3 regions of the Paenibacillus xylanexedens genome follow, and region 3 is predicted to be linked to each of the others. Evidence: riboswitches for the same ligand, from Rfam matches in the RefSeq annotation. Region 3 holds a riboswitch; each other region holds the start of a gene.
The links. A riboswitch is a leader RNA that binds a small molecule or an ion and turns the genes downstream of it on or off. The one in region 3 is predicted to bind thiamine pyrophosphate.
Positions count from the first base shown of each region.

Region 1: it holds a riboswitch for thiamine pyrophosphate, as region 3 does, so the genes downstream of both, thiC (phosphomethylpyrimidine synthase ThiC) here and BS614_RS08295 (ABC transporter ATP-binding protein) in region 3, are expected to answer to the same signal.
Region 2: it holds a riboswitch for thiamine pyrophosphate, as region 3 does, so the genes downstream of both, BS614_RS21245 (thiamine phosphate synthase) here and BS614_RS08295 (ABC transporter ATP-binding protein) in region 3, are expected to answer to the same signal.

Region 1 is NZ_CP018620.1:1,538,385-1,545,583, forward strand. It holds gene BS614_RS06955 (Fe-Mn family superoxide dismutase) at 79-1,359, opposite strand; gene BS614_RS06960 (alpha/beta hydrolase) at 1,516-2,541, opposite strand; gene BS614_RS06965 (IclR family transcriptional regulator) at 2,902-3,645, shown strand; TPP riboswitch at 3,794-3,907, shown strand; gene thiC (phosphomethylpyrimidine synthase ThiC) at 4,325-6,109, shown strand; gene BS614_RS32105 (hypothetical protein) at 6,472-7,199, opposite strand, start outside.
Region 2 is NZ_CP018620.1:4,867,875-4,875,073, forward strand. It holds gene thiO (glycine oxidase ThiO) at 1-261, opposite strand, end outside; gene BS614_RS21245 (thiamine phosphate synthase) at 279-941, opposite strand; TPP riboswitch at 1,167-1,276, opposite strand; gene BS614_RS21250 (ABC-F family ATP-binding cassette domain-containing protein) at 1,352-2,902, opposite strand; gene BS614_RS21255 (hypothetical protein) at 3,041-4,024, opposite strand; gene BS614_RS21260 (hypothetical protein) at 4,011-4,562, opposite strand; gene BS614_RS21265 (hypothetical protein) at 4,559-4,957, opposite strand; gene BS614_RS21270 (hypothetical protein) at 4,974-5,459, opposite strand; gene BS614_RS21275 (hypothetical protein) at 5,522-7,199, opposite strand, start outside.
Region 3 is NZ_CP018620.1:1,874,890-1,882,088, forward strand. It holds gene BS614_RS08265 (MerR family transcriptional regulator) at 1-135, opposite strand, end outside; gene thiE (thiamine phosphate synthase) at 459-1,124, opposite strand; gene thiD (bifunctional hydroxymethylpyrimidine kinase/phosphomethylpyrimidine kinase) at 1,124-1,936, opposite strand; gene thiM (hydroxyethylthiazole kinase) at 1,933-2,745, opposite strand; gene BS614_RS08285 (ABC transporter substrate-binding protein) at 2,912-3,985, opposite strand; gene BS614_RS08290 (ABC transporter permease) at 4,039-4,869, opposite strand; gene BS614_RS08295 (ABC transporter ATP-binding protein) at 4,859-5,623, opposite strand; TPP riboswitch at 5,781-5,883, opposite strand; gene BS614_RS08300 (radical SAM/SPASM domain-containing protein) at 6,101-6,976, shown strand.

The DNA.
Region 1 (7,199 bases), 340 kb from region 3:
GTATACACCAAAAGAGATATCGTTCAGTCATTCGGCTGGAGATATCTCTTTTTTTCTCTAAACCATCTAACCCCAAGCTTAATAAGGCGGCCACAACAACTTGCGTGCCGTTTCGTAACGCTCGGCCACAGCGGGCCAGTAGACAACGTTCCACCAATCCTCGATATACTTTTTGCGTTCATTCTGATGTTTCAGATAGTAGGCATGTTCCCACACATCCAGTGGCAGGAGTGGTACGATATCGGACTGGGACAGGTTCTGGTGTTTTTCCGCCTGCAAAATCTCCAAACGATGTGCTCTCGGGCTCCAGACAAGCATCGCCCAGCCACTGCCTTCCACCTTGTTCGCGGCTTCTGTGAATTGATTCTTAAACGCTTCATAACTCCCGAAATCTCGCTTGATCTGCTCTGCGAGCATACCGGAAGGTTTGCCGCCGCCAGCAGGGTTCATAATTGTCCAGAAGATCGTATGCAGGTAGTGGCCTGCCCCGTTGAAGGCAAGTTCACGTTCCCAATGTTTGATGAGTTCAAAGTTATTCTTTTTTCGCGATTCCGCCAGCTTCTTCTCTGCTACATTTAGTCCATCCACATAAGATTGATGGTGTTTGTCATGATGGATACGCATCGTCAGCTCATCAATATGTGGCTCCAGCGCATTGTACGCATAGGGGAGAGGAGGCAGTGTGTGTCCTCCGATGGGAACCGGCTTCTCTTTTACGGGAGGTGCTGTAGAGCTGGGTGTGGCTTGTGTTGTTCCGGTAGAAGGTGGTTGAATGGTTGCGGATTGGATATGAGCTGAACCGGCAGGTGCATTTACATTTCCCTCTGGAGAAGTTGGGGCTTCTGAAGCTTGGCGATGGATGCTTCCTGGCCCTGACGTATGCAGCGCATTTTCCAGAAAAAGTGACGGTTCCGAATCCGTTTCACGCAAGATGCCAGGTTGGCCAAGCGTATCCAATACGCCCAGAAAATACTCCGACTCGCGGATAAAATGCAGAATGAGTACTTTGGCAAGCGGAACAGCTTGCACAGCAGCACTTTGCTCCAGAAGAACATACAGCTGTTTGATGAACTCTCTCGATTGCTGCCGAGCTGCCAAAACAAGTTGATCGATACAACGAACCATGTAGGGAGCAGGTGGATGGGTTGCGGGCAATAGTTGTTTTAAAAGCTGATTGGCTACTCGCTCACTGTTTGCAAAGGTAACCTCCCATTCCTCCAGTAGCTTGACGTATGGGGGCTCCAGATCAGGAACCAGGGCACGAATGACGAGTGTATGTTCTTTCTCCTGCTCTTTCCAGAAACGGATTTCCTCCAATGTCCGCAGAGGCAGCAGGTGACCATATTCATACCAGTTCATCTATGTTGAACCTCCTTCAGATGAAATACATTGCATGCAGACCGTCTGTTCATGCGTCCCAAGAGTATATTCCGCGAGCTTGTTGTCCTATGAGTGCAAAAAAAAGAGCCCCTGAGGGCTCTGGAATCAACGAAAAGTTCGGTGATTGAAATTTGGTTATTCTCCATTATTCGTGTTTTGCACATCGTCACTGCTTGTTTTCGTTACATGACTCAGGAAAGTTGAGACACGGCGCAGATATTCCTTTGGATGCTCCCGGAAGATCAACTCATGATGCGCATCCTGGACAATCCATACATCCGAGTACGGATTGGTCTGGTTGGCGGCGAGTTGCTCCGCAATTGGATAAGGCGCCTTCTCGTCCTCTGTACCATGGATGAAGAAAATCGGGAACGGATAATCTTTCTTTTTCACTTCCTGGTATGGAATCTGTTGTAATCCGGTACCATTCAGAACAGGGAACAACAGTTTCATGATCTCCAGTGTAGGCTGACGCGGGAGATCGATCTGGTTGTGAATGTTGTGGTACAGCGTATCTGGCTCCAGCAGGAACGCACTGTCCAGAATCATTGCATCCACTTCCTTCGTAATCAGTCCGGTTTGTAACGCTGTACCGGCACCCATCGAGAAGCCCCAGACAACCAGTTCCTGCGCACCACGTTGCTTGGCGAACTGGATGGCACCCAGCAATTGCTGTGACTCAGCTTTGCCACCTGTGGCTACAGCTTTGTTCACTTGAGAAGCGAAGCCGTAATCGAACATCACCACGTTGAACCCAAGTTGATGGGCATAGTGTGCCAGGTCATACATGGGTACCCATGTTTCTTCACGATTAGCACCATAGCCGTGACTGAAAATAATCGTTTTGCTTGCAGCATTGTCAGCAGGAATATACCATCCCTGCATCGTGCGGCTGCCATCTGCTGCCGGGAACGTGATGTCTTCATACTTCATGTTCTTGGCTTGCATCGGATTGGAGAAGACAGGCGCTACCGTTGGATTGGATAATACCCATGCGATATAACCATGCAGTGCAATAAAACAAAACAGTAGAAAAAATACAACGGAGAGCAGCAACGCTACGATAATATGTTTGAACCGAATCAGCCTCGGTGATAGGGAAGAGGGCAGATCGGACACTTTTGTTTGCAGCGGGGCTTCGCTCTGGGATGATTGATACATGAATGCCCCTCCTTTGAAGTTCAGTTGAAGATAACAACGACATGATAAGAGAATTGCGTCGATTTCAGAGCCTGTTTTCAGAGCGATATCTTAATGTAATATATCTTTATCGTATGTTCCAATATAGTCAAAGTCAATTGATTGAGGGCATTTGTTACGCAATTGTTATATAGTTCTTAAGATATATGGGTAACATTACCTTAGTGTGCAAATTACAGGGGATTAAGTCTTATAAAAAGGAAAAATTTACACGTTGGCCTATTTTGATTTTGGCTCTTTTTGGTTTACAGATGAGACCGTTTCTCATATAATTTATGTAACCAAGTTTCATGTGATGAAACATGAGGAGGGCATTATGCCATGGAAGATCGCAAGTTAACCGTCCGGGCTGTGGAACGGGCGCTGGATATATTATTATGTTTTACCACACGCAGTGATCTGGGACTCACCGAAATTGCCAGCCAGATCGGCCTGCACAAAAGTACAGTGCACCGTTTGATGGCTACGCTGGAAGATCGAGGGTTCGTGATCCGCGATGCAGCAACAGAGAAGTACCGACTTGGCATCCGAATCTGGGAGCTGTCAGCTCATATGTCCCGTAGTGATGATCCCGCTATTCTGCTACTGCCTGCGATGGAGCGACTGAGAGATCGATTGGGGGAGACTGTGAGTCTGTACCTGCGTGATGGGAGTGAACGGATTCGGATTCAGGCTGTGCAAAGTGATCAGGCGATTCGCCGAGTCGCTCCAGTGGGTGTTAGACTCCCGCTGTCTGTGGGCGCTTCCAGCAAAGTCCTAATGGCGTTTGCCACGGACGAGGATCGTGAAGAACTGATGAACGGGCCGGAATGGCCGGTGTTTATTGATCCGGCGGTGTATTTGGCACAAATGATAGATATCCGGGATAACGGATATGCCACGAGTTATGAGGAACGTGAGCCGGGAGCTGCCGCGGTATCTGTACCGATTATGGATCGCAGAGGCAATATCGCAGCTGCCCTCTCGGTCTCGGGACCTGTCAGTCGACTTTCGCAGGAGACATTGCATGAATACGCACCTGTGTTGAAGGATGCTGCTACGCAAATGGGGCTCATGTTATCCTGATGCTGAGGTAAGGTTTTTCTCCAATAGAGTTGATCATTTGGAATATAAAGGTTGTTTTTATGTTCCGGTTGCGCTACTCTGTTATGGACGGCCCAGCGGGGCCAGCTTCATTGAATATGAACGGCGGCTTATGTAAGCCGCAACTTGTTAACGTTACTGGGGGAGTCCGAATTGTCCGGACTGAGACGGAATCGCATGAGATTCCGGACCCTTTGCACCTGATCTGGATCATACCAGCGTAGGGAAGTAATCGGCGATATGACCACAACCACCACATGATGTGACCCTTGTAGGGCTCCGTTAAGGAGCTGCATAAAGGTGCATTATTGGTGATGGACATAAAAGTCGGTTCCTTCGGGGACCGGCTTTTTTATATACAGGGAACGGGCGATATAGCGCGGATTTTATGGGCTTCTTTTTCGATAACCTGCGGAAGTGGGCTTGGATGAGGAGGGGAGTCTTATAGATCGATGATCTGTGGTAGCCTCCGTCTGTTGTTAACTGTACATGAAAAGTGTCTCCCCTGGTCTGGTGTAGGATCGCTCTTTCTTCTCTGCAATGCGCATGATTTGGGACAGGTACGTAAGTGAGCTAATGACTATTCCAACCAAACAAGCGACGAACACTGAGGAGGAGAAAAGCGAACATGAGTACAGGAAATCAAACGGGACAACAAGCGATGGAACAGGAACATAACGGTCAGCAGGTGGAAAAAGAAACAGGAGCGGCCGGACGGGTTCAGCCCTTTCCGGGCAGCCGCAAAGTCTACATTCAGGGCTCACGGCCGGACATTGCTGTACCGGAGCGTGAGATAGCCCTTCATGACACGAATACTCCCCAAGGGGTGGAGCATAACGAACCGCTACGTGTCTACGATACGAGCGGCCCGATGACCGATCCCGCATTTCATGCGGATATCCGTGCAGGTCTGCCAGCCCTGCGCACCCGTTGGATCACAGAGCGCGGCGATGTCGAAGCTTATCAAGGCCGTACGGTTAAACCGGTGGATAACGGACTGAAGCCCGGAGGAAAGAGAGCTGGAGCCGAAGAGTACCCTGGATTACGTGGCAAACCGCTGCGGGCACAGCCAGGACGCTGTGTGACCCAGATGCACTACGCGAGGCAAGGAGTCATTACGGCAGAGATGGAGTTTGCCGCCATTCGTGAAGGCGTGGAACCGGAATTTGTGAGGCAGGAGCTGGCGAGTGGACGGGCCATTCTGCCATCCAACATCAATCACCCGGAGAGTGAGCCGATGTTGATCGGTCGTCATTTTCATGTGAAGATCAATGCCAACATTGGCAACTCTGCTGTATCTTCATCCATCGAGGAAGAGGTCGAGAAGATGACCTGGGCGGTACGCTGGGGATCGGATACCGTAATGGATCTGTCCACAGGCAAAAACATTCATACCACCCGGGAATGGATCATCCGTAATTCACCTGTGCCGATTGGTACGGTGCCGCTGTATCAGGCGCTGGAGAAGGTGAATGGCGAAGCAGAAGCGCTGACCTGGGAGTTGTACCGTGACACACTCATTGAGCAGGCAGAGCAGGGCGTGGACTACTTTACGATTCATGCAGGTGTACTGCTGCGTTATATCCCCATGACCGCCAAGCGAATGACAGGCATTGTGTCCCGGGGCGGGTCCATTATGGCAGCATGGTGTCTGGCGCATCATCAGGAGAATTTTTTGTACACCCATTTTGAAGAAATCTGCGAGATTATGAAAAGGTATGATGTGGCGTTTTCGCTGGGAGATGGACTTCGTCCAGGCAGTATCTACGATGCGAATGACGAAGCTCAGATGGCGGAATTGGCTACGCTTGGGGAACTGACGCAGATCGCATGGAAGCATGATGTGCAGGTGATGATCGAAGGCCCGGGTCATGTGCCGATGCACAAGATCAAGGAGAATGTGGACTTGCAGATGGAGATATGTAAAGAGGCACCGTTCTATACGCTGGGGCCGCTGACGACCGACATTGCCCCGGGTTACGATCACATCACGTCCGCCATTGGGGCAGCCATGATTGGCTGGTTCGGCACGTCCATGCTCTGTTATGTTACGCCAAAAGAACATCTGGGCCTGCCCAACAAGGATGATGTGCGGGAAGGGGTCATCGCCTACAAGATCGCAGCTCACGCCGCCGATCTGGCGAAGGGACATCCGCGTGCTCAGCGCCGGGATGACGCATTGTCCAAAGCACGGTTCGAGTTCCGCTGGAGGGACCAGTTCAACCTGTCACTAGACCCTGAACGTGCGCTGTCCTACCATGATGAGACGCTGCCAGCAGAAGGGGCCAAAGAAGCTCATTTCTGCTCCATGTGCGGACCAAAGTTCTGTAGCATGCGCATCACGCAGGACATTCGTGCCTTTGCCGCTGATAAAGGATTGTCCGAGAATGAGGCTGTAGCTACCGGGATGCAGGAAAAGGCCGAGGAATATCGGACACGCTCCTAAGGGAGCCAGGTGATGAAGGTTTTTTGAAGCTTTAAATTATAAATATTGATTAATGTTTGGACAAGGCCAAACCCGCTTCACCGTAACTTTTGGATTCAATCCAACTTACGCCAAATCTGAAATAGGATGCCTGCGATGACAAACAGCACGCCATCAGAAAGTTTAAGATTACTAGCATGTAGAAGTGCGGAAGAACCCATACCGACTAGGAACAAGATAAGAATATATAAAAATCGCATTAATTTATTCACCTCTCTTGTTGAGTGAAATGTGTAAAAGAGAACGATTTTTATATCGTTCTCTTTTTTGAATTTAACTTTATTCTACCTTATATTACATATACATATTTAACAAAGACTTCATTAATAATTAAAATTTTTAAGTGTACCTCTGGAATCATTATCAGCAGAGCCTGAGAAGCTAACCTCTAGAGCTCCAAAACTCAATCCTACACTGCCCGTACCTTTAATGTGGTAGTAATTGGATTGTATTTGAGATAGACCACTTTGATTTCCTTGCTTTTTATGTTCTATTGTAAAGACGGCAGAGGCAACCTGTTCTGTTATAATAATGCCCCCTTTGAGATCAGCATTGAATCCAACACCATTCTCACCAGTATATGAGAAATTACGTCCACTTCCTAAAGTTGTAAACGTAGAGTTTCCGCTATACTTGACTTTATCTTCATAATACCCAGAACCTGGCACTGTTCTCCAAATTTCTTTATCAAAAGAAGCGCCATAAGCATCAGATAAGCGCCAAAAAGGCATTGATTTCCACTTTCCTGTTAATGCAACCATAAACCGCTCACGATTATTAACATTATCAGTTCGAACTATGGTTATATAATAGTCAAATTGATCATCCTTGATATTTCCGAGTGGTCCAACCTCTCCGTTGAATTCAGGTGCTGAGGCTTTTTCATGAGCCACTACTTCAATTGATCCATCTTCTTTCGAAAGACTTTTCTTAAACTCAGGGCTCCAGGATTCTATTACTTCATAAGGAATACCCTGCTTTAATAAAGTTATGTCCAATTTCACAGTTTTATTCTCTGCAGAAGCGAAAGCACTGGTAGGAATAAGTAATA
Region 2 (7,199 bases), 3.0 Mb from region 3:
CACCTGTTGCTCAATAAGTAAATGTCTACTCTGCCTAGCGAGCTTAGCCATCAAAGGATGAGCAAAATCCTCACTATCTGCCGCCAGCATTCCAGCCGCCGCGCAAGAAGTGCCTCCTGCAATCGCCGAACGCTCCAGTAACAGCACATCCTGTCCACGGAAAGCAAGCTCATACGCAATGGCACAACCAACAACGCCTCCACCTACAATAATCGTTTCTGCATGAATCTTATCCGGTCTATCAGTAATGATCTTTTTCATCCTCTCATCTCCTTGATTCAGCGACTCAGACTTTCTGTAGCAACGATAGCCTGCCTTAATAATGCAGCCGCCCGATCCGGGGAATCGCTCGCCCATACATTCGAGATCACAGCGACTCCCTGTGCGCCTGCAAAGCGAATAGCGTGAATGTTTCCCGGTTCGATGCCCCCAATCGCCATGACAGGAATGGAGACACCAGAGCACACTTCAGCCAGAGCATATAATCCTCTTGGTTCAAGATCCGGCTTACTGTTGGTTGCGTAGACATGCCCGAAGAATAGGTAATCGGCTCCCCGTTCTTCAGCGATTTTTGCCTCATCGATTGAATGAACAGATACACCCAGACGAAGTCGCTGCACATTGCTTATAACAGCAGGGTTGTAGTTACGTATTGCATCTTGCCCCCAATGTACACCGCCATAGATATCATTCTGTGAAGGTAGCTCTGAACCATTGATAACGATACGACAAGATGGAACGCCAATACCACGCAGACTTTCAGCCCAACCGATCTTGTCTTGCCATGTGAGTTGTTTTTCTCGTATGTGAATATAGTCCACCCATGGCCAAACGTCCTTTGCAGCTTTTACAAAAGATGCTTGATCCCCTGCACCCGTAGATACAACATGCAGTTCAAATGATCCGTGTACATGTTCATGAGAAAATACCGTACTGTTCATCTCCTTCCAGGCGTGAATGCTATGAAAACAAAAAAAGCCACTCCCGTAGGGGAGTGGCTGCGTATTAATTATAGGACCAGATGACTGACTGATACATACAGTTCATTTCGTGCAATAAAGCTATAGACCTTATAGCCATAACCTTATACACGCAACTGCATGTTTCAATTTACTAAGCAAGACGGTTGAATTCTTTCGAATTGCCGTTTGCTCACATCATTCACTGAAACGCGCTCGCCACTTCCCTACGCTGGTATGATCCAGATCAGGTGCAAAGGGTCCGGAATCGCATTCTTCCATCTCAGCCACATCGTGCGGCCCCCCTAGTGTTCATATGAAGTTGTAGCCTATGTTACCATAGAAGGATTTTTTTGTCACCGTTCATTTCTATTAAGCGTTGCTTGAATTGTCTAGTTTTTCTCAGACCATTCTTCAACATTCCATGTTTTGGTAACCCAACCCTCGTAGAAATCAGGTTCATGAGATACCAGCAACACCGTTCCCTTGAATTCTTGCAAGGCACGCTGTAACTCAGCTTTAGCTGTGACATCCAAATGGTTCGTCGGCTCATCGAATAGAATCCAGTTACTTTCACGCATCAAGAGTTTGCATAACCGAACCTTGGCTTGTTCTCCACCACTCAGCATGTTAAGCGGACGGGTAATATGCTCATTTTTCAACCCACAGCGAGCGAGATGACCCCGGACTTCATTTTGGGTCAGATGTGAAAACTCATTCCAGACATCCTCAATCGGCGTGATATTCCCAGCACGAACTTCCTGCTCAAAATAGGCCGTTTCCAGATAATCTCCCAAGAAAGTCTTTCCACTAAGTGGAGATATTTTTCCCAGGATGGTTTTTAACAGCGTCGATTTACCCACACCATTACAACCTACGATGGCAATTTTCTCACCACGTTCAATTGTCATTGTCATTTTGGGCAGCAAAGGATACGTATATCCAATTTCAAAATCAATGCCCTCAAAGACCGTTTTGCTGCTCGCGCGGGCATCCTTGAATTTGAACGTTGGTTTGGCCGCTTCATCTGGACGATCAATACGTTCAATTCTGTCCAGTTGCTTCTCCCGGCTCTTCGCTCGACCAGAAGTTGAAGCACGTGCCTTGTTACGCTGAATGAAATCTTCCTGTTTCTTGATGTACTCTTGCTGTTTCTCGTACGCATCAATATGCTGGGCTTTATTCATATCAGCCATCTCAAGGAACTTGTTATAGTTCGCTGCATATCGCGTTAATTTGGCAAATTCCAAATGATAAATGACATTTACGACTTCATTCATGAATTCCGTGTCATGGGAGATTAAGAGGAACGCGTGCGGGTAGTCCTTCAGGTAACGTGACAACCATTCAATGTGCTCTACATCCAGATAGTTGGTCGGCTCATCCAGCAAAAGAGCTGTAGGTTTCTCGAGCAGAAGCTTGGCAAGAAGCACCTTGGTACGTTGTCCACCACTTAGAGCTGCGACATCCCGATCAAGACCAATTGCGGACAAACCAAGACCATTGGCCATCTCTTCGACTTTTACGTCAATCAGATAAAAATCGCCCTGCTCCAGTTGTTCCTGAATATCGCCCATCTCTTCCAGCAACTGCTCCAGCTTATCTGGATCTGCATCTGCCATCTGGTCCGTAATATTCATCATTTCTTTTTCCAATTCAAGCAACGGAAGGAATGCATCTTTAAGCACGTCACGTATGGTTTTGCCTGGCGTAAGCTTCGTGTGCTGATCCAGATATCCATAACGGACCTTAGGTGTCCATTCCACTTTTCCACTATCTTTAAGCAATTTACCGGTAAGGATGTTCATTAATGTGGATTTACCCACACCATTGGCACCAACAAGTCCTACGCGCTCTCCGGCAAGTAAACGAAACGATACATTCTTAAATAACGTGCGATCTCCAAAATTGTGACTTACGTTCTCTACTGACAATAAACTCATAAGATGAGGTTGCTCCTATCTATTAGACATTACTTTTATTATTGTTCCGAAACCCTATTCTAGCACAGGTCCCGTCTTTTCTGAAAGTAATGTAAACAGTTCAGGAACCTCTTACATGATTTTGTCATACAGGCTACCCTAACGATTAGAGCATTTATATTCGAAATAGCCTTGTGCAGCTGCTTCTCTTGCGTCTGTAAACACCTCTTCAGCACGGTAACCATTACCACATGTGGAGGGATAGTAGTACTTGATACCCGTTAAAGGATCTACCCCACCTACGATGGCCGTTTTCTTCACAAGTCTGCCTCCACCGATCGCATAATTGTTGATCTTTTGGTCACCCACACCTATACCTTGGATAAAGGCCATAATCCCTGTATCGTTAATGGAGTTGTACCAATCTTCCTGCGCAATCAGGGGCATCGTAAACGTATAGGAAATACCGTTCTTTCTGGCAAACTCATTATGGCGGTTAATCACATCAGCCAGATCATCCTGCACAGTAGTCACAATCCGGCTTTGTCTAACTTGCTCAAATACGCTGGTATTCTGAAGTAAAGGAATCTGTGTGCTTGAAGCCAGTTCTTTTTGAAATCCTTCAATCCATTTCCCTGCGTTTGCGTCATAGGCATATACGTAGTCGTCCAGTGTAAAGTTAATACTGTTACCATTAGAATCTGAATATGTATAAGGTTTCTTGGGGCTCCACACTTGCCTGAAAGAATCTTCACGGTTACCTGTCATCTCTGTTTCTGTGGACAACATATAATAGCCATCATAATCCAGAATAACCACGGCAGGAATGTAATTAAACATGTTTCGAATAGCTGCGGGATCATCCTGAATCCCCATATTCAAAGCCATCGTCTGCGTAAATGTCAACAAGGCAAGCTCCTTGTCCGCTCTAACAAACTTGGTTGAATCATAACCTGCTTCATCATTTTGTTTCTCATTCTGATGCATCACTGCACCTGCATCCATGACTGCAGTTTGAAGTGCAGATCTGTATCGTTGGCCAAGATATTGAGCCTCTTCGGCATCTTGGGTATGGAGTGAGATGATCCAGAAGAGCGGGAAGAAGATCATCACGAATACAATGGATAGCTCAGTAATCTTCATTGAGGACCATACCTCCGTATGTTACAAATACTGCTGAAGCCTGAGCCGTACCACTCAACCATTCACGAATGAGCATGGAAGGTGTACGATTGGTATTTTGGAGCGTCACGGTGAAAAAATCCCCTGTTGTCAACGTATATCTTCGGCCAGGATCATCAACCGGTATCACACCTGAGGATGGGAATAATCTTTCGCGAATCTGAGCTGAGTAATATCCATCCTGTACAACCTCGTAAGTCCCGGTAAAACTGTTATTGTCCATCGGGTCTGTATAGTGAGGTACATATTTCTTATGTAAATGTTCCATCGACAACTCATACACATTGCCCGTCTGGGCCAGTTGCTCCTCAAACTCAGCCAACATTCGAGGTGAAATATACCCTTTCGTTCGGACAGCATCAACAAAACGTGTAACATTCTGAACAGCCGTCATACGTGCTATATCATCCTGCCGATCGGCTGTTTCAGCAGCTGGGTACACATAGAGCAGAAGGACTGCGAGCAATACGGCAAGCAGCTTGGATGCGGCATTAATCAATTCACACTGGCCCCCTTCCTAAAAGCAATCTTGAGCAGTTCTCCAGTTTCATTTCGTATAAACTCTGGTCTGTAGGTGGCATCGAGCTGGACAGGAATCGTCGCTGTTTTGCTGACAAGTGGATCGATCACATACGAAGTTCCATCTACCTCCACAGGAATGCCTGTGCCTGTCATCTGTCTCACGGTATGCAACACTTCGGCACCATTATACTGATACGGATTAGTGGTACGCAGTGTTGTTGTCAGCCGACCTTCCATGCCTGCTGTTGTCTGTACTCTGTCGGTCAAGGCCGCTGACAAGATCTTAACATTCTGTTGCCCGTACAGGCAGGCTGTCACAAAAAGGACAACCGCCGTACAAAACAACATGAGATGCTGGGTATTCCGGGACATGTTAAACCAACTCCTGTCAGGATTGCTGGAAGATCAGCCCTCTTACCACGTTGGAACGGTCTTTTACGATAATGGCTTTGAATTTACCACTGGGATTGACATATTGATTGTCTTTTTCACTCATGGTCTGGTTAATAATCCCCACTTTATCGTCAGGAGCAATAACCGAGCCGTAGTCGGCATTATTGAGATCCTGTGAAATGTTCAATTGATTGCCATACCATTGACCCGCTTTATTTTTACCTGTAATAACTTGAATACCGAACTGATCTTTGTCCGCGTATTTACGCAGCGCATTCGTTACCTGTGATCCACTGATGGTTGTTCCGTCATACACCGTAAATGCGGCTTGGGACAACTCGGTTTGGATATCAGCAAAATTGTTCTGGGCCGTCTTGGTTGCCTCCTGAGCCGAAATAAACAACAGAACTACAATTGTGATCAAAGCGATTGTTAAAAATATCCCTGCTGCCACCTTTAAAGCGCTTGATGCATTGTTCATGATAAATCCTCCCAAGTTATAAGTTATTAAACTATTTCAGGCTGTCACACAGATAAATTGTGCTACAGTTTCTGAATTTGCTCATAATAAATGTTCATCTGCAAGAAGCTCATACCAACCAATGGAATGACCAGATACAGAAAGATAAGGGCGTACATAGGTGTAAATCCGATGGTTCTGCCCCATGATGCTTTGACATCAATCATTTTGCTGTACTCCTGCTTGCGTTGTTCAAAATAAAATTCCATCATGCTCTCGAGATCATCGAAGGCTTCACGTATTGAGATTTTGCCAAGGGCAAGCTGTAATTTATCAACCAGTCGCTGGAACTCGGGCAAACCCGCCTCTTCCTTTAATTGTTCAAGTGCAAGCTCTGGTCCATGTTCAAAATGCAACAAACATTTTTGCAGCGGGCGTTTGAAAATGACGGCAAATCGATTAAGCCACTCCAATATCTCCTCGACTGACATCCGGTCCATCTCACGCAGAATGGATATCACTGTCTGGAATTGATAGATTTCATGTCGCATATCCAACCTTCGCATTTTCCGCTGAAATAACATGAGCCATACGGGCATGTAGTACCCAGCTCCACCCATAAGAATGGCTATAATCATTTCCCACCAACGTACATATTGCTTGTTATACACCTCAAGTTTCTGCATAATGCGCGTGATGGTCTCATTCTGGGTATCAAGGTCCATCTGAACGGGAGATAACTGCTGTAATGCGTTGGCGACTTCTTCGTATGTAGCTCCTCGGTTCATTTCTACACTTTTCAGCACGGATTGATCCAACGCTGTTTTTTCCTCAGCTTTCCTGAGATCCGCTTCAGCCATTGCACCAAACATTCGATCATCGCGAATTGGATCATACAAGATGTGGTTACGTTCAACCTGATGCAACAGCAAGATGCAACCCATTGTAAGGACCAAACAACCTGCGAATAACATCACTCGTCGAATGGCAAGCCATTCGTATTTCAACTCCGAGCTGCTCTCCCTCATGAGCCGTATCGTTTGACTGTACTGTGCACTGCCAGGTTTCGCTGCAAACAACATCGCCAATTTCCGTATGAAGGTCTGCCTGTAAAGAAACTGATCCAACCATGAATGCTTATGCCCTGACCGGTAACGGGTCTCATCGTATTGCTGGAGCCTTTGCAGAAGCAAATAGGCAAGGATAATGATGACATAGATCGATATTTTGGTAACAAAACCGATTTTGCTGCGATAAAATTCATCCATCGTTGGGAAACTGACTCTGGCCCAACGTTCGATTGGAGCGGTGAACAATACCGGAGCAAGAGCGATAATATTAAGCCCTTTGAGCAGGTAATCCAATTTATCACGCCGCAAAATCTCCAAATGAATCTCCTGAGTTAGGTTACCAAGTCCTTTGAGATAAATAGAACCTTGTGCCCTGTCCTTATCCCCGAACTCCATGACCATATAGGAAACGCCGGCGAATCCTTTGAGAAAACGGTTGGGAGCCACCTCATAATAACGCTCAAGTGCTTCATTCGGATCTGGAGAAGTTAGAGCTTCGTAGATCAGTCTTACTTGTTCTGCTGCTTCTCCTGTACCTGCTTCAGCAGCTTCATAGAGCGCTTCCTCAACCATGCCATGTTGATGATACCTATGCCGTACATCCGCAAAGAGATCCAACATCTGAACCAGCAACCTTTTCTCCATACGACTGAGGCACATATCCAATACCAGACTGTTTAACACCACAGCA
Region 3 (7,199 bases):
ATTGGCATCTGAATATAATCGATATCCGGCAGAAGTTACTTTGTCCGGTGTTAATAGTCCGATCTCATCATAGTGATGCAGTGTGCGCACACTGATCGAGGCAAGATCGGCAACCTCTTTTACCTTCATGGCCATGTGTGAAACCTCCTTACAACACCGATTGTACAGTGTGACGTTACGTGAGAGTCAACTGTTGAAAATGAAAAAATAAGATGCGAGCATGGAAGCTGCATCTTGATCATGGATTGGTGACTGGATGTGAATAGGTGTGAATAGATGTGATGAAATTATTGTATCATTCAGTCACTGTAGGGGAGCGGCTGCGCTTCTAAGTCGAAGACATAGACTGCCGCGCCGCAGGGGGGAGGCTCCTCTGTTATGGAGAGGAGCGTGAGCAGTTGTGGGTTGCACCATGTATGCGGTGCAGCCCACGGGGCTGGCAGTGCAGGGAAGCAGGGCTACGCCTGCATCCCGCGCACTGCCGCAGCGAACTGCGCAGCCGCTGCGCGCACGTCGGCCGCGCCCGCGATGGCGGAGATGACGGCTACGCCGTCGGCTCCAGCCGCCATCACGGCGGCCGTGGTATCGGGCGTAATGCCGCCGATACCCACAATCGGAACTGCGATGCCTGCGGCGCGCAGTTCCGCCACCCCTGCGGGGCCCAGCACAGCGTGGGCATCCGCTTTGGAGCGCGTCGGGTACATGGGCCCGACGCCAAGGTAGTCGGCGCCCGCCTGCACGGCACGGCGCGCCTCCTCCACAGAGTGGGCGGATACGCCAAGCATCCGCCCATCTCCAATGCGGGCGCGTACTAGCGCCGCGTCCGCATCTTCCTGGCCGACATGCACGCCGTCGGCCTCCACCGCTACAGCCAGCTCCACATCATCGTTCACGATGAACGGGACCCCGTGCTGGCTGCACACCTCGCGAAGCCGCATCGCAAGCGTGATGCGAGCTTCGTGAGCCAGGACGCCAGTTCCCTTTTCACGGAACTGGAACAGCGTAATGCCGCCAGCAATGGCCTGGCGCAGCACTTCCACAGGGTCTTGCTTTGTATTGACGCTGCCCATCACTAAATACACCTGCATCGCGCGTCGTACCGCTTCTGCATCCCAAGGGTGCATCACTGCTCACCCCGCTGTCTGCGCTGATACGCAAAATGATTTGTCGGCCCATGTCCGGCCCCAATCCCCAACTCATCTTCGATGGCTGCCTGAATGAATGCTCGCGCGGTCATAACGGCAGAAAGAACAGGTGAACCCTTTGCTAACTCTGCGGTGATCGCAGCAGAGTACGTGCATCCTGTTCCGTGTGTATGATGTGTTACCACACGAACATTCTCCAGGTAATGAAAAGACTGCCCATCGTAGAGCACATCCACGATCATACCACTTCCTTCATCATGACCACCTTTGACCAAAGCATACGTTGAGCCCATCTGTACAATCCGTCTTGCGGCTTCTTCCCGCTGATTCATATTCGTGATGGACATTTCGGTAAGTAGTTCCGCTTCCGGAATATTAGGTGTTGTGATCAGGGCATGGGGCAACAGCTCCGTAATCAACGCCTGTACAGCTTCCTGCTGGAGAAGGGAGGCGCCACCTTTGGCTACCATCACGGGATCGATGACCAGATTAGACCAACGATATTGCTGCCATTTCTCAGCGACTAGACGAATAATCTCGGCACTATATAACATGCCGGTCTTCGTTGCGGTTGGTTGAAAGTCTTCGCCGGTCGAGTCCAATTGCTGGGCAATGCCATCGTAAGAGATGGGGAAGACGCCCTGCACACCTGTTGTATTTTGGGCAGCAATAGCGGTAATAACCGTCATACCGTATACCCCAAGCTCCTGGAACGTTTTCAGATCGGCCTGAATTCCTGCGCCGCCCCCGTTATCGGAGCCTGCAATGGTTAGCGCTTGAGCAATGCTCATATTGCACCTCCATGGATCTGACGGATCTGTGCGCGTTCTGCCAAGAGGTCTGGTGTTACTTGTGCCAGTTGATTCAACAATTCAATCTGGAAGCTGCCCGGCCCCTGATGAGCTGTCCGCTCTGCCGCCAGTTCAGCTGCTACACCATAAAACGCGAGCGCTTCAACAACACTGCCTAGAAGATCGGCTCCTGATTCCGCTATGGCTGTAAAAGCGCCAATCACTGAACTGAGCAGACAGCCAGCACCTGTGACCTGAGTGAGCAGGGCATGACCATTACTCGTGAGGAATGTGGATTGTCCATCAGTAATAATATCTTCTTTTCCGGTAATGACCACGACACAGCCAAGTTTATGCGCTGCCCGCTCCGCAATGCCGATTCGGTCGCCTTCACCTGATCCTGCGTCCACACCTTTGATACTCCAGCTCTCACCGATGACATTGGCGACCTCTGCCACATTGCCGCGCAGTACTGTGAGACGAAGTTCACGAATGAGCATCTGCACGGTTTCCGTGCGATAAGTGGTTGCGCCAGCTCCAACCGGATCAAGCACCACAGGCACGTGATGCGCATTAGCCGATTGGCCTGCCAGACGGATCGCCTGAACGACTTTGTCATCGAGAGTACCAATGTTGAGTACTACAGCTCCTGACATCTTGGCGACATCAGCGACCTCTTCATGAGCATAGGCCATAAAAGGGGACGCACCTAGTGCAAGCAGACCATTGGCTGTGAAGGGAGCCACGACAAGGTTGGTGATATTGTGTACCAGCGGATTTTGCGTACGAACACGTTTCAGATAAGACATATAATTTCCTCCTTGTTATGAAGTAAACCCCATCGGTAGAAGACCGGTATGAAGGGTCACTCAGCAGAATAATAGGATATGAGTCTCCTTGTTGAGTTGGGGTGCAGAGTCTAACAACAGCCAGATCATTAATGCGGGAAAAGCAGAAACGTAAAATCTAAATCATTTACTCTCCTTGCAGAGTAATAAAAGCATCCTCGGCTTTCACCGATTCAGGAATCAAATCCTTTTCAACGAGCCATGCACGTACATTCTCCCACGACTCCATCTCCTGCCGACCAAATGGTTGGCCTTCTTCATTCATGAGTGGTAGCAGAATTACCAGGCTTTTAGTTTCGATCTCCGGGTCAAGCGGTGATGTTTCATTCTCATGAGCGAGCAGAATACTCAAGGCTTCTTCTGGATGCTCAGTCACATATTTCTGTCCTTCCTGGACCGCTTTGACGAACCGGGTAAGTTGGTCTTTTTTCGCTTCAATGCCAGCTTCACTTGCAGTCAGGACCAATTCATAATAATCAGGCACACCATAATCGACGGGGTTAATCAATTTCATGGCATGTCCTTCTTTCTCCAAAATCAATTGTTCATGGTTAATAAAACCACCCATAATCGCATCCGCTTGTCCGGAAGCCAGCGAAGGAATCAGATCGAACCCAACGTCGACCAGATTTATGTTGTCGGAATTGCCGCCATCCTTACTGATCATCGTGCGTACCATCGCTTCGTACAGAGGAATGGAGGAATAACCAACAGTCTTTTCTTCAAGATCTTTGGGTGAACTTACGTTGCCATTCGCTTCGGTCAACAGATGCACTAGGGGGTGGCGAACAACAGCAGCAATGGAACGTACAGGAATGTTCTCGCCACGAGCGAGCAAAATTTGGGGCTGGTAGCTTAGAGCCAGATCAATTTTTCCGGCAGCAACAAGTTTGAGTGAATCATTGGTATCCGCAGGCATCTGAATTTCGACATCCAGACCTTGATCTGCAAAGTATCCTTTTTCTTGAGCGACGTAGATGAAGGAATGTACTGCATTCGGGTACCAGTCGAGCATGATGGACAGTCTATCTTTGGCGTCTGATGCTGGTTCGGTTGCAGACTTGTCTATTTGTTGTGCATGGGTTGCAGAGTCTGTTGTTGGCGTGTTTTTGCTGGTATTCGTGGTGCTGCATCCGCTAACGATCAGCAAAAGGCTAATGAGCATGATGGGAAGCAGGGAGTATATACCTTTGTTATTCATAAATGAAGTTCCTCATTTCATCGTTTTGTTTACATCTAATTTCTGTCTAAGTATTATCCAACTTTTCTTTTGCCTCCATGTCCATGCCGCCGTATGCTAAATCGTTTCTCTAGCCAGGCAATCAGTACAAACAAAACGATTCCAAGCAGGGATAACAGCAAAATGGCGGCAAACATCGCATCCGTGTTCATGTTGCTGGACATGCGGCGGCTGAAGTATCCGAGACCTTTGCTGCCACCGAGCCATTCGCCAATCGTTGCCCCAACCACGCAGTACACCACAGACATCTTTAACCCCGAGAAAAAAGAGGAAAGTGCCAGTGGAATCTGGAGTTTGCAAAAAATATCCCACTTGCTGGCGCCCATGGTGAGCAAAAGTTCACGCTGCTCCGGATCGCCTTGGCGGAGTCCATCATAGGTACTGACCACAATGGGGAAGAACGCGATTAGGAACACCACGGCGACTTTGCTCCACAACGTATAGCCAAACCACAGGATGAACACGGGAGACAAGGCAATCAGCGGGATGGTCTGACTGATTACGATGAAGGGATACAAGGCCTTTTCAATCGATCGGTTCATATGCATGCCTGTTGCCAGCGTAATTCCAGTCACTATGGACAAGACAAAACCAACAACAACCTCCATAAAGGTAGCAGGCAGATGGATGGTCAACAGCAGACGGCGATGTTCAACCAGTGAGCTTGCGATGGCCGTGGGTGCAGGAATGATGAAGGAGGGCACCCATCCCATACGCACAATCACTTCCCAGATCGCCATTAATAAGAACATGAGCATAATAAACAAACCATATTGGGAAAACGACCTCGAGAGCCACTTTAAACACCACGTCCAAACGCTAACCTCAGCTCTATCATTTTGCATGTAATTGTTCCTCCAGTTGTCGTCTCATCTGCACGAGAGCCGGTTGGTAGATCATGTCCGAATGCCTTGGGCGTGGTAAAGGAACTGTCATCTCCCGCAACTGCTGACCTTGCCTTCCTGGAGTTAACAGAATGATACGGTCACTTAACAGCAGGGCTTCTTCAATGTCATGTGTAATGAACAGCACGGTTTGTCCAAAGTCCTCCCACAGCTCCAACAACCAGCGATGCATTTCTCGTTTGGTTAAGGCGTCGAGTGCACCGAAGGGTTCATCCAGTAACATGAGCTGCCCGCCTGTAAGCAAGGTACGCAGCAATGCCACCCGCTGCCGCATGCCGCCGGATAACTCATCTGGATAGGCCTGCTCATAACCGGACAAGCCGAACCTTGCCAATCCTGCGATGATATCGGCTCGCAGCTTCTCCTTGTTCTGTCGGCCTGGTGCAAGCTCGGCAGGCAGCATGCAGTTCTCCATGACGGTACGCCAGGATAACAGCAGATCTTTCTGCGGCATATAAGCGACTCGTCCGAGCCGTTGTCCTTGCGGTACATCAGCTATATCGATGGTGCCAACGGTTGGCTCAAGCAAGCCTGCGAGCAGCTTGAAGAGTGTGCTTTTACCTGATCCGCTGGAGCCGATGAGCGAGACAAATTCTCCTTGTTGAACCTGAAGCGACACATTGGCGAGCACGGGTGAATCCTTTTTTTCAGGAAAAGCGAAGCTAACGTTGTGAATGGTTACATGGTTGTTCATCTGATCCTCCCCCCTTGATGTCAGACTGCTGGAATAACAACGGCATCCTGTACTCTGCAAAAGGAACAAAAAAGACCCACCCATTTCCGGAGAAATGAGTGGGTCTGTAAGTTAAATCCGCAATTTATCTTCACATTCATGAAAAAATTCCGCTTACTAAAAGGCCGCTCCACTTCCCTCCGCTGGTATGATCCAGATCAGGTTCAAAGGGTCCGAATAGTCATATTCGTCTCAGCCGCAAGGCTCCCCTAGTGCAAAAGTTCAAGATATGCAGTTGTCTGTTCAGCATATATCACTCGAACATGAACTGTAAAGAGGCAGCATGATGGAATTCTTGAGATGAACTTGGAGCCAGAGCCGAACAACTGAACAATTTACCTTGGCTCATGAACCCGATATAATAGTGGTGGCGCATATTGGCCGGATCACAAATGCAGGTGGGATTGTTCTCCCTCCTAGGCAGAATGGGGACCCGAGTTGAAAACGTTCAAAAAAGTATATATTGAGATCACAAGTATCTGTAATCTGGCGTGCAGCTTCTGTCCTCAGACGCAGCGTGCCAAAGGATTCATTGACCCTGAAGTCTTCAACAATATACTGGATCAAGTTAAACCACACACCAATCATATTTATCTACATGTCAAAGGCGAACCCTTGTTGCACCCCAAAATAGATCTGCTGCTTGATTCCGCACATGAGAAGGGACTCAAGGTGAACATTACAACGAATGGTACACTCTTGCCCAAGACTCAGCATAAATTGCTTGGCAAACCGGCGCTGCGGCAGATGAATTTCTCCCTGCACAGCTTCGATGGGCATGAAGGTTCAACAGACCGTGACGGATACCTGCGTCATATTTTGTCCTTTGTACACGAGGCCGTTAAGCACAATGTCATCATCTCATTCCGACTGTGGAATCTGACGCAGGATAACTTCACAAATGCTCAGATGAATCGAAATCGGGAGACCCTTGAAGTGTTGGAACGTGAGTTCAATCTGGACTTCCGCATTGAGGAAAAAGTGGTTCCAGGCAGCGGGGTCAAAATTGCCCGAAATGTATATCTGAATCAGGACCATGAGTTCCAGTGGCCGAGTCTGGATGCACCTGAAGATGACGGCAAAGGTTTTTGCCATGCATTGCGTGGTCAGGCAGCTGTGCTTGTGGATGGAACGGTGGTTCCATGCTGTCTCGATGGCGAGGGTGTGATTAACCTTGGTAATGTGCACGAGAAGTCATTCTCGGAGATTATTGAGGGTGAGCGAGCGAACAATCTGGTATATGGCTTCTCCAAGCGGGAAGCTGTGGAAGAGTTGTGTCGAAAGTGCGGTTATCGTCAGAGATTCGGAGCCTGATATCTTATATCAGCAAGCCAGAAGCCATTCAAGATCACACATTTGGAGACAAATGTAGTGGTCTTTCTTTGTTACCGGGGAATAAGTGAGGGGTACATACGTTACAAATGAGCATACCAGAGGTTGATATCAGCATATTGCTTGAGTGACCTGATATGCAAAAAATGCTGATAAGACAGGGATTGTGCGATGTCATGATATATCTGATCTAATGATTATTCTA